Regions from separate parts of the Lysinibacillus sp. fkY74-1 genome, predicted to be linked through region 3. Evidence: riboswitches for the same ligand, from Rfam matches in the RefSeq annotation. Region 3 holds a riboswitch; each other region holds the start of a gene.

What was found. Region 3 has a riboswitch for S-adenosylmethionine ahead of ACE1MS_RS01730 (O-acetylhomoserine aminocarboxypropyltransferase/cysteine synthase family protein). Riboswitches for the same ligand answer to the same signal wherever they lie in the genome.
Region 1: linked by a shared signal. The riboswitch ahead of ACE1MS_RS19990 (bifunctional homocysteine S-methyltransferase/methylenetetrahydrofolate reductase) and the one ahead of ACE1MS_RS01730 (O-acetylhomoserine aminocarboxypropyltransferase/cysteine synthase family protein) in region 3 are both predicted to bind S-adenosylmethionine.
Region 2: linked by a shared signal. The riboswitch ahead of ACE1MS_RS12815 (Na+/H+ antiporter NhaC family protein) and the one ahead of ACE1MS_RS01730 (O-acetylhomoserine aminocarboxypropyltransferase/cysteine synthase family protein) in region 3 are both predicted to bind S-adenosylmethionine.

The regions. Positions count from the first base shown of each region.
Region 1 is NZ_CP170173.1:4,040,136-4,043,784, forward strand. Features, by position in the region: gene ACE1MS_RS19990 (bifunctional homocysteine S-methyltransferase/methylenetetrahydrofolate reductase) at 1-917, opposite strand, end outside; SAM riboswitch class I at 1,007-1,106, opposite strand; gene ACE1MS_RS19995 (protoporphyrinogen oxidase) at 1,209-2,603, opposite strand; gene ACE1MS_RS20000 (globin-coupled sensor protein) at 2,795-3,649, opposite strand, start outside.
Region 2 is NZ_CP170173.1:2,612,263-2,615,911, reverse strand. Features, by position in the region: partial or broken gene ACE1MS_RS12825 (class I SAM-dependent methyltransferase) at 1-11, opposite strand, end outside; gene ACE1MS_RS12820 (hypothetical protein) at 1,568-1,807, shown strand; SAM riboswitch class I at 1,925-2,028, shown strand; gene ACE1MS_RS12815 (Na+/H+ antiporter NhaC family protein) at 2,133-3,413, shown strand; gene ACE1MS_RS12810 (VanZ family protein) at 3,629-3,649, opposite strand, start outside.
Region 3 is NZ_CP170173.1:347,032-350,680, forward strand. Features, by position in the region: gene ACE1MS_RS01720 (DASS family sodium-coupled anion symporter) at 1-1,444, opposite strand, end outside; gene ACE1MS_RS01725 (glycerol-3-phosphate acyltransferase) at 1,645-2,277, opposite strand; SAM riboswitch class I at 2,433-2,546, shown strand; gene ACE1MS_RS01730 (O-acetylhomoserine aminocarboxypropyltransferase/cysteine synthase family protein) at 2,664-3,649, shown strand, end outside.

The DNA of each region.
Region 1 (3,649 bases), 890 kb from region 3:
GGCTCTGCATCACGAACAATCTCAATCTTTGCAGGTTTCGCATACTTTTCACTAACTGGTGATAGCTCCTCTAAATACTTCTTTGCGGCTGCAATATGCTTTGGTGTCGTACCACAACACCCCCCAATTAAGCGTACCCCTTGATCACGCAGCTCGACAGCAGCGCGACCAAAATAATCAGCCTCCGACTCATAAACAACACGCCCATCCTCTAAATCTAATAACGAAGCATTTGGATAGGCCGACATAAACGCCTTTTCTGGAAGTTCTACACCCTCAAAGGCTTGAATCGTATGATATGGACCTAGACGGCAATTGACACCTACTATATCTGCACCAAGAATCTCTAGCTCATGTAGTGCAATATTTAGAGACATACCATTTTGTAAAACACCAGGCTCATGCATAGATACTTGAGCAATTATCGGTATATTAGTTTTGGCGCGTAGCATTTTTAATGTTGCTGTTAATTCTTCAAAATCGTAATAGGTTTCGAGTAAAAGGCCATCTGGATTCCCTGCAAGTAGCACACTTGCCTGTTCTTCAACGGTCTTTAAAATGTCATTTAATGTGGCATCGCTTTTACGAATACCACGAATACCACCTATTGTTCCTAAAACAAATTGACCGCCATCTGCTGCTGCTCGCTTGGCAATAGTAATAGCTGCTTCATTAAATCGTTGGACACTCGATTCTAGTCCATAGCGAGCTAATTTAATGGCATTGGCACCGTATGTATTCGTTTGAATGATATCAGCACCAGCTGCAATGTACTCTCTATGAATCTTTTCAATTAATTCAGGTCTTTGAACATTCATTTCCTCATGGCAATACTCCAATCCATAGCCATACAACACTGTGCCTATTGCACCATCTGCCGTCAATACATGTGTTTTTAACCTTTCCAGCAATCCCATAAATCTAGCCTCTCTTCCTCTATCTCTGTATAATAAAAAGCCTTCTTTTATATAAAAAGAAGGCTTTAACGACTCATCATTATTGTTCCTTCTCATCTTCGACTCAACGGTCTTCTGGATTTAGCACCTGACAAAAAGTTGGTTGCTGAAGCTTCAATGGGCCAGTCCCTCTGCTTCTCTTGATAAGAATTATTAAGTATGAATTTTTTAAATAATTAAAAGAATCATATCGTTTACAGACGTATGAGTCAAGACTATTTCTCACAACAAAGAATTTTTCCGCTTAAAAACTTAAAGATTGGATAGTTCTTCCGCAAGCTCTTCACCAATTTTTTTCCCATTTTGAATGCAAGCACCAATACCTACTCCAAAATAAGAGCAACCTGCTATCGATAAATTCGGGTAGTTTTCATTTAGCTCTAGTAATAAGCCTTGCAGCGCTTCACGATGTGCTAAGTCATATTTAGGCATTTGATCAATCCACTTTGTAACATTCACAACGGTTGGTTTTTCATCGATTCCTAGGCTTTTTCGAACATCTTCTAAAGCAACCGCTGCCAATTCATCATCAGTCATATCACGTAACTGCTCATACGCCGGATTTATACTCTTATAGAATAGGCGCACAAGTAATTGATTGTTTTTCGATGTATGCTTCCACTTACGACTCGTCCAAGTTGCTGCATTACAAGTGACATCAGAATTATGAGATACAATATAGCCTGTACCATCCGCTGGTAAGTTTGCATCAGGCACATCAAAGCCCAGATAAATGGTAATGGCTGACGCTGTAGTAAACTGATTAAAATAATGTGTTAAGGAGTCGTCCTGCAATATACTTTGGACTGCCTCATTTGGTAGTGCTAGAACAACATAATCTGCCTCAATGTTTTGACCACTTGTTAAGGAAATCAAATAGTGGTTCTCCATTTTTTTGACCTGACTTGTGGCTACACCTTTAATGATGTCTACATCTGTTAATGTTTGCTCTAATCGCTCAATTAAAGAGGATAATCCATTTTGAAATGAAATAAATTTTTTATTAGCTGCTTTAACAAATTGCTCACGATTCGCATCAAAACCTTTTATGATACTTCCATATTCATTTTTATAGTCAATTAAATACGGTAAAGTGGAGGCAATAGAAAGCTGGTGTAAATCACCAGAATAGACACCTGCTAGAACTGGTGCAATTTGATTTTCCACTAGCTCTTCACCAAGGTAATAAGTTAGAAATTCCCCTATCGAGCTTTCTTTTGTAAAGCCTGCATTGGGTAAAGTTAAATCTTTTAAAGCTTCTTGTTTGGCCTGATCAGAGATAAGTGTGCTTTCTTCAAGTGATGCCACACTCATAGGTATACCGAAAGTAGAATCCGCTGGGATGGCGTGCAGCTCGTTATTTGTATAAATATAGGATATACCTGTTTCGTTGTAAACGAGATGATCTTCAAAATCTAGCTCCTGCACTAGCTCCATTACACCTTTATGGCGAGCTACAATAGAATCAGCACCAGTTTCCATAATAAAACCTTGTTCATAGGCTGAATATAATTTACCACCTAAATATGTATTTTTTTCTACGAGCACTAGCTGAACATCTAAATTTTTTTCCTTCACTTGACGTTGTAGATAATGCATTGTGCATAACCCAGTAATACCGCCACCTAATACAACAACTGTTTTCATAGTAAACCGCCCCTATTTTTAGTTCTGTCTACAGTATAAACTTATTTTCATTGAAAATTACGTTAAACCCTTTACAAATTTAGCAAAAATAGAGCTATCTCAACCGTGAGATAACTCTAGCTCAAAAGAATGATACTTACTAAACACACATTACAATGAGTACTATAGTGTTAAATATTGTTACTAGTGGTCTAGCTTTTTAAATTTTGGGCAAAGCTAGCTAATTTTTCTGCTGAGTTCGTTACTTCAGTAAAAGAAGTACCCAACCCACTTAATATACCTGCAATTGCTTGTATTTTCGTCGCCATGCAATCATTTTGATCTTTTGCTTCTGTCATTGCACCTACTATATTTGTAAATTGACCTTCCGTGTGTAACATATTATCCTCACCAGATGCCACCTCATCTTGGATATTAATGAGAGATTGCTCTAACTTCTCTGTGCGTTCACTCGTTTTTTGCAGCAATAATGCAACAGCCGTGACAGATTCCTTTGTTTGAATGGATAATTTACGTACTTCATCAGCTACTACACTAAATCCCTTCCCTGCTTCTCCGGCACGGGCTGCTTCAATAGCGGCATTTAAAGCCAACAAATTAGTCTGATTGGCAATATTGGTAACGACACTCATAATCGTTTCCATTTCCTTCGACATATCAGATAATTGTTCAATATTTTCTTCTATATCATGAAGAGATTGAATAATATTGTGCATATTTTGTGATTGTTTCTTTAAACATTCACGTCCATCCAGTGCTTGGTTTTCAGCAAGAGTAGACACTTCTAGTGATCTCTTCGCCAATTGTTCAATATCCCCAGACTGCTCGCTTAGTCTGCAAAATGAACTATTGGTTTCCTGTGAAATGGCTGCAAGTAATTCAGAAGATTGTACAATTTGTCGTTCAATTACTTCTTTTTCTTGTTCCATGTTTTCTTTATGCTGTTCCACTGTATTTTCATATGCCTCTAAAACAAGTTGTTGCTCAAAATTACAAATTTTAGAAATAGCTCTTATTGTATTAAACTGATCTTGCGGATGACCAAT
Region 2 (3,649 bases), 2.3 Mb from region 3:
TGTTTCAAAAGAGTCACTTTTCTCGTAATTGTGAGTCTTAATTGGCACCCACTTCATTCTGCAAAGTCGTCGGATGAAGTTGATTCATGTAAAAGAAAAGATTCTCAGCAAGGAGCAATCCCGAGGAAGTGGAAATGCACCGTAGACTTCTGGTGAATGATATATGTGCTACAACTGCAAATGGGAAATTTCATACCTCTTTTTACAGCAACCATCTCCATTCAAAGACACTGGAAAAGGCAGCTATACAATGTCAAAAGGGAGGTATAACTTTCCGTTATTACTAGGTGGGGCAGCGGGATTTTGCTATTCAAGTAAAAGCTTAAAATATTTTTAAATTTTATGTAACTTATCGCAACGTCAACCGTCTACCTTACTAGTAGAATACAAAAACTAAAGCAAGCTAGTAACATTCACTTTTCACAAAAAGGCCAGGATTCACTTATTCCGTGATTTCCTGGTCTTTTTGTGCAGACAATCCTATTTTATACGAAAAAATAGGACAAATAGTGAAACTTTTTAGCTGTTTTTTCGTATTCATAATTGAATCTAAAGCTAAGCAATATTATTAGTAAGATTCACTTTCACTTAAAAGGCTAGAACTTACATAATTATGTAGGCATCTAGTCTTTTTTGTTGGCTTTCTACTTTTATGAAAATCATGAACTTTAGAAAATTACATAGCAATGAGTAAATCCTATGCTCGAAAAAACAAGAATTCCCCCAAAAATTAGATTGGAAAATATTTTAACTTGTTCAACGCCTTAACTTAGCGTAGTATTAATACGAATCAAAACTAAGTAAATTAGTAAGATTCACTTTCACAATAAAACCAGGCGCTCTTCTATGAGGAGCATCTGGTTTTTGTTTTTATCTGAGATTTCAAGAACATTAATTTATGAGGCAAGCTATCCTTATCTTACAAACGTAGCCATACTTCCAACAAGTTATTTTTTGTTAATCGAATGTCATTAGTTGTGAAAAAGAGGCGAGAGCTGAAATTCCCATGGCCCGTTTTGCCATAAAGGGATAGATTTTTTGAGCGAACCGAATTTTACAAATGATTGTTTAAATGGGTATTGTTGGATTTTTTAAAATTATAAATCAATTTTTAAATGGTAATAGTTGTCACTATAGAGGTTAGACAAAGGATGCATCAATCGAAAAAATTAATCGGTCTTTTAGTCATTGTATATGTTTGTACATTGTTAGTTTTACCCTCTACAGATGGATTCGTTTCGGAATAATTGATGGAGGTTCTATTATAATTAGCTTTATTTCCTTATTCTTCTTCGGGTAACCATAGCGATATTAAAGAAGATAAAGATGAACTGGATAAGCATATTGAAGCACACAATGCTAAAATTGGATAGTATGTTTTAATGATTTTAGCTTGTCTAATTTTTTTTGCTTCAGAGGGTGTCTCCAATTTAAATGACATGAAAAATTATCCTTTGTTCTTAGTCGTTGGGTTTACATTGGTCATATCACCTATCATAGAATTTATTTATTCAAAAAAAGTTAGATAACTGACAGTATTTGTTTAAGCAAAAAGGGAGGAATCGTTTTGTTAAAAACAGTACAAATTATTTTATCAACGATAGGCATCACGCTTTCCGTTTATGGACTTATTACATATGAATACCGCCTAAATTTCTTAATGATCCTTTTCCTAGGTTTATTTATGTTAACATTAGGAATTAAAGAGTTTGGGAGAGAGAAAATTATATGGTTGTTTTCTAGTTGGCGCATTTATATTTTCGGTATATGTGTCTATACAAAGCTTCATATTAATCTAAAAAGTTGAATTCTGGACCTTAAAGATAGTGCCAAGAAATTTTTTCTAATTAAAAACATGTTGCAATTATGGATGTTTTATTTTAGTATTTTAATATTGTGTCAAAAATATAATATAATATTTTTCTTCTTATCAAGAGAGATGGAGGGACTGGCCCGATGAAATCTCGGCAGCGGAACTATTAAGTTACTGTGCCAAATCCAGCAAGCAATGTCCTTGATAGATAAGAGGAGCGTTTTAACTATAAGGCCTCTTCTTGTTATTTCAAGATGAGGCCTTTTTTATGGTGAACAAACAAAAATAGGGCTGATTTTTAATTTTTGGGAGGTAAACAATGAGGAGAGAGAATCCATGGGCGCTAATCCCATTTGTTGTTTTTATAATTTTATTTATTGGTTCAGGGGTTATGACGGGTGATTTTTATGCCTTCCCTGTTATTGTAGCTATTAGCATTTCGGGAGCTGTGGCTCTAGCGATGAATCGAAAAGAATCGTTTTCACGGAAGGTTGATATTTTTTGCCAAGGTGCTGGAAATTTAAATGTCATGCTGATGGTTATTATTTTTCTATTAGCAGGGGCATTTTCAGAGGTAGCCAAGGGGATGGGGGCCGTAGATTCCACTGTTAACTTTGCATTATCAATTATTCCGCAAAACTTGCTTGTTGTAGGTTTATTCATCATTGCCTGTTTTATCTCTCTATCCATGGGTACGTCAGTGGGGACAATTGTTGCACTGGCGCCCATAGGAGTTGGGATAAGCGATCAGACTGAGCTATCTATTGCTTTAGTGATAGCAGCGGTTATAGGCGGTTCAATGTTTGGTGATAATTTATCTTTTATTTCAGATACTACTATTACTGCCGTTCGTTCACAAGGAGCGCAAATGAAGGACAAATTTAAGGTCAATTTTTGGATTGTATTGCCGGCAGCTATGGTTACGAGCATTATTTTAGGGTTTATGACATCCGGTGGAACAGCTCAAGTAGAGCATTTAAGCTATAATTGGGTAAAAATTGTTCCCTATGTTTTAGTGATTATTTTAGCGTTATCGGGAATGAATGTTTTCCTCGTTCTTGCATTAGGGATTGTCCTCGCCGGTGCAGTTGGCTTAGCAGATGGCAGCTATCACCTAATGAGCCTTATACAAAAAATTGGCGAAGGAATGGAAGGTATGTTTGAAATCGCCTTTCTAGCTATATTAATAGCTGGAATGGTGGAGGTTATTAAATTTAATGGAGGAATTGACTTTTTGCTCCGCCTTGTAACACGCAGGATTAAATCGCAGAAGGGCGCTGAATTAGGTATAGCTGGTCTTGTGGGCCTAACTAATTTATCTACGGCCAATAATACAATTGCTATTTTAATTGCTGGGCCGCTTGCCAAAAATATTGCTGATCAGTATGAGATTGAGCCGAAAAAATCCGCAAGTATTTTAGATATTTTCTCCTGTACGGTTCAAGGTCTTCTCCCATACGGAGCTCAATTCCTAGTAGCCGCAAGCGTTGCCAAAATATCGCCAGTGAGTATCTTACCATACTCGTTCTATCCTATTCTTATTGGTATTTGTGGTATGATAGCTATTCTCATTGGGTACCCGAAAGAAAAGAAGGCCTAAACTTTTCTTTCAGACTGTAGACAAAAGTCATCGAGAAGTTCACTCTCGATGACTTTTGTCATTTTTAATATTTGGGTAATATACTACCAAACCTAACATGCTCCACTCTTAGGAAGCAGTCTATTTTCTAGGGGATAATTCATTCAAATACGGAGCCCATTACAATGGAAAGCCCGGTTGTCCGTTAATTGGAGCCAAATGTTCGGAATGAGCTATTACTTTCTTGCCTGAATTAA
Region 3 (3,649 bases):
ACAGCAGAATTAGGAGGAAGCCGAGAATCGTTAATGGAATACCTGATTTCAGGAAATCCTTTGTTGTAAATGCTCCTGTACCGTAGGCAAGCATATTTTGTGGTGCGCTAATTGGCAATAGGAAACCAAAGCTAATAACAAATTGTTGGACGATAACAAAACCAACCTGATCTACATTAGCAGTTAATGTGGAAGCTAACACGATAAACACAGGTATAAGTGCAGAGGCTAGGCTTGTTGCACTGGCAAAACCTAAATGAATAAGAATATTAAATAATGTTACGATAGCAATGGTAGCAAGAATTGGCATTGTATCTAGACCGAGTGAACCAAAAACTTTATCTGATAACCATGATGCACCTTTTGTATTCAGTAAAATAGTTCCGAGCATAATACCAACTGCAAAGACAATGATTGTTCCCCAAGGAATATGAGGTTCAACTTCCTTCCACGAATAAACGCCGATTTTAGGCATTAGTAGAACAGCAATGGCGATAATTGTAACCGTTGTTGTATCAAATGGATGGAGCTTGCCTTCCGTAGCCCAGAAAAATAGTAAAATTAATGATGTAATGATCAATCGAATTTCAGGTGCTTTTAATGGTCCAAGCTCAGCAAGCTGTTTCTTGATGACTTCTTTACCACCATCAATATTGCTCGTCTCAGGCTTAATAAGCGTAATCATAATGAAAAATAAGGCTACTGACATAATAATCGAGAATGGGGCAGCATAAAGTAACCAAGCACCCCATGAAATATTTACATTAAATTGCTCTTGGATGAAATTTAAAGCAACCATATTTTGCGCTGCCGCAGTTTTAATACCGATATTCCAAATGGAAACGGCTTGTACAGAAGTAATAACAAGCAAAGCAGCAAGTCGACTATCACGCGGTAAACCAAATGCTGCGACCATTCCAAGAAGTATAGGGACTACTGCGCCAGCACGTGCAGTAGCTGAAGGAACAAAAAATGCAAGGGCAATGGAAACTAATATAGCACCGAAAACAATAGCTTTTGTTTTTGTTCCTACAAGTGAAAGAATCCAGAGAGCAAGTCGTTTATGCAAATTGGTAATTTGCATAGCTGCTGCTAGAAAAAGAGCAGCTGCTACTAGGGCGACAGCAGAATTACTAAAACCACTTAATGATAGTTTTAAGGCGCTAGCGGTACCTAGTTGTGCTGTGGGATCATCCATGGAGGGTGCAAGACCTAGTAAAACGGTGACGAGTGCAATAATCATTGCAGAGCTAACAGGATATGAAACGGCCTCAGTTACCCAAAGGATGACCGCGAAAGCTAAGATGGCTAAAGCGCGCTGCCCAGCTACAGGTAACTCACCGTTATTAGGTAAAAAAATAATAATAATTAATAAAGCAAAAGCCAACCCAATCCATAAAGGCTTTAGATTACGCTTCGTTGCTGCTTGTTTAGGTGAAGACATATTTTCTCATCCCTTCTACGTCTACGTAAAAATGACGGTTATTATCCTTAACATCGGTCAACAAAATGTTTTTTTAAGATAAGAATTCATCCATTTATTATATAGAATGAAAGGAAGAAAAATATGTCAGTTTACAGCTTTAATAGTAATTAAAGAGAAAATTTGTGGTCATAAAAAATACAAATCTCTCTCGGGAAATACTATTTCTTTTTCTTGAAGGCAGAAGTAACTTTAGGCTCTGTTCCATTGGTTAAACGTTTAATATTTTCAAAGTGCAAAATAATAGCAATACCAAAAAGTAGAATGGCAATAATGGTTGGGCCTAATCCAGGAATCCATAAATAAGTAGCGGTACAAAAAACGAGGTAAAACTCTAATACACCAACAATTAAATAGTTCGTTGCGAAAGATAAAATAACAAATAGAATAAGTGCAAATAAACCAATCTTCCAATCAACCGCAAGTAAAATTCCAATGATGGAGGCAGTTCCTTTTCCACCGTTGAAGCCCATATAAAAAGGGAAATTATGCCCCAAAATAACCCCTGCAGCTATCAAGTAGGTGAGGAGCCATATTTGTTCTGCTGTTAAATGTGTTGCATCTGCTAAATAAAAATGTGCACCGACGATGGCTACGACGCCTTTTCCAATATCGATAAGAGCTACTAAAACGCCATATTTCCAGCCGAGTGAAAGCGTAGCATTAGAGGCACCAGCATTGCCATGGCCAGCTTTTTTTAAATCAACCCCGGATAAAAATTGTGCCACTTTAGAGCCGTGAATACAGCCAATCAAGTAGCCAACAACTAGAAAAAAGATCACGGCTTTTACCATAAAAATACTCCTTTCAAATTTTTTTCTAAAATAGTGTATGCGTTCATATTACGTAAAAGAGCAGACAGAAGTTTCGGAAAAAATAAAATTTAGATGTTGACAGAAAAAAACTCTATGCTTATACTTTGTAACAACGATGGAAATTGAATCTCATACTCTTATCAAGAGCGGCGGAGGGATAGGCCCTATGATGCCCGGCAACCAGTAGGTGATGAACTTACTAAGGTGCTAATTCCTACAGATTCTTACTTGGATCTGGCAGATAAGGGGAGGAAAACTTGCAACCGCAACCCTCTTCTTAGCTGAAGAGGGTTTTTGTTTTCTACAGAAAAATCCTCCTCATCTCCGGTACCATCGTAAAAAAAATAACCAAATGGAGGTACACAATGACAAATTTTAAACCAGAAACACTGCTGTTACATGGTGGTCAAGAGCCAGACCCTGTGACAGGTTCTAGAACAGTTCCTGTCTACCGTTCAACTGCTTTCGTTTTTAAAGACACTGCTCATGCGCAACGTCTTTTTGCCTTAGAGGAAGCTGGAAACATTTACACACGAATTACGAATCCGACAGTGGATGTTTTTGAAAAGCGTGTGGCTTTACTAGAAGGTGGAACAGCAGCAGTAGCACTTTCATCTGGTGCAGCAGCTATTGCATTTTCTATTTTAAATTTAGCTAGAGCAGGTGATGAAATTGTAGCTGCTAGTTCTTTATATGGTGGTACGTATAATTTATTCGCTAATACATTACCAAACTATGGTATTAAAACGATTTTTGTAGATGAAACAAACCCAGAAAATTTTAAGGCTGCCATTACCGATAAAACAAAAGCTGTCTTCGCTGAAGTTTACGGTAATCCAAGCTTAAAGGTTTTAGATATTGAAGCAGTAGCTAAGATAGCACATGACCACAGCTTGCCATTAATTATTGATAGTACATTTGCTTCTCCTTATGGTTCCACACCTATTGATTATGGTGCAGATGTGGTAGTTCACTCAGCAACTAAATGGATAGGTGGTCATGGTACAACTTTAGGTGGTGTTGTTGTAGACGCTGGTAAGTTTGATTGGACTAGTGGTCGATTCCCAGGCTTTACAGAGCCGGACGCTTCTTACCATGGTTTACGCTATGGAATCGATACAGCCTCTGCAGCTTTTGCTACAAAGCTACGTGTACAGTTGTTACGTGATTTTGGCCCAACATTAAGTGCAGATGCAGCTTTCAATCTATTACAAGGTTTAGAGACGCTTCATTTGCGTATCCCTAAACATAATGAAAATGCTTTAGCTGTAGCTGAATATTTACGCAACCACCCATCTGTGGAGTATGTAAATTATAATGGCCTTGAAGATTTTCCAACACATGAGTTGGC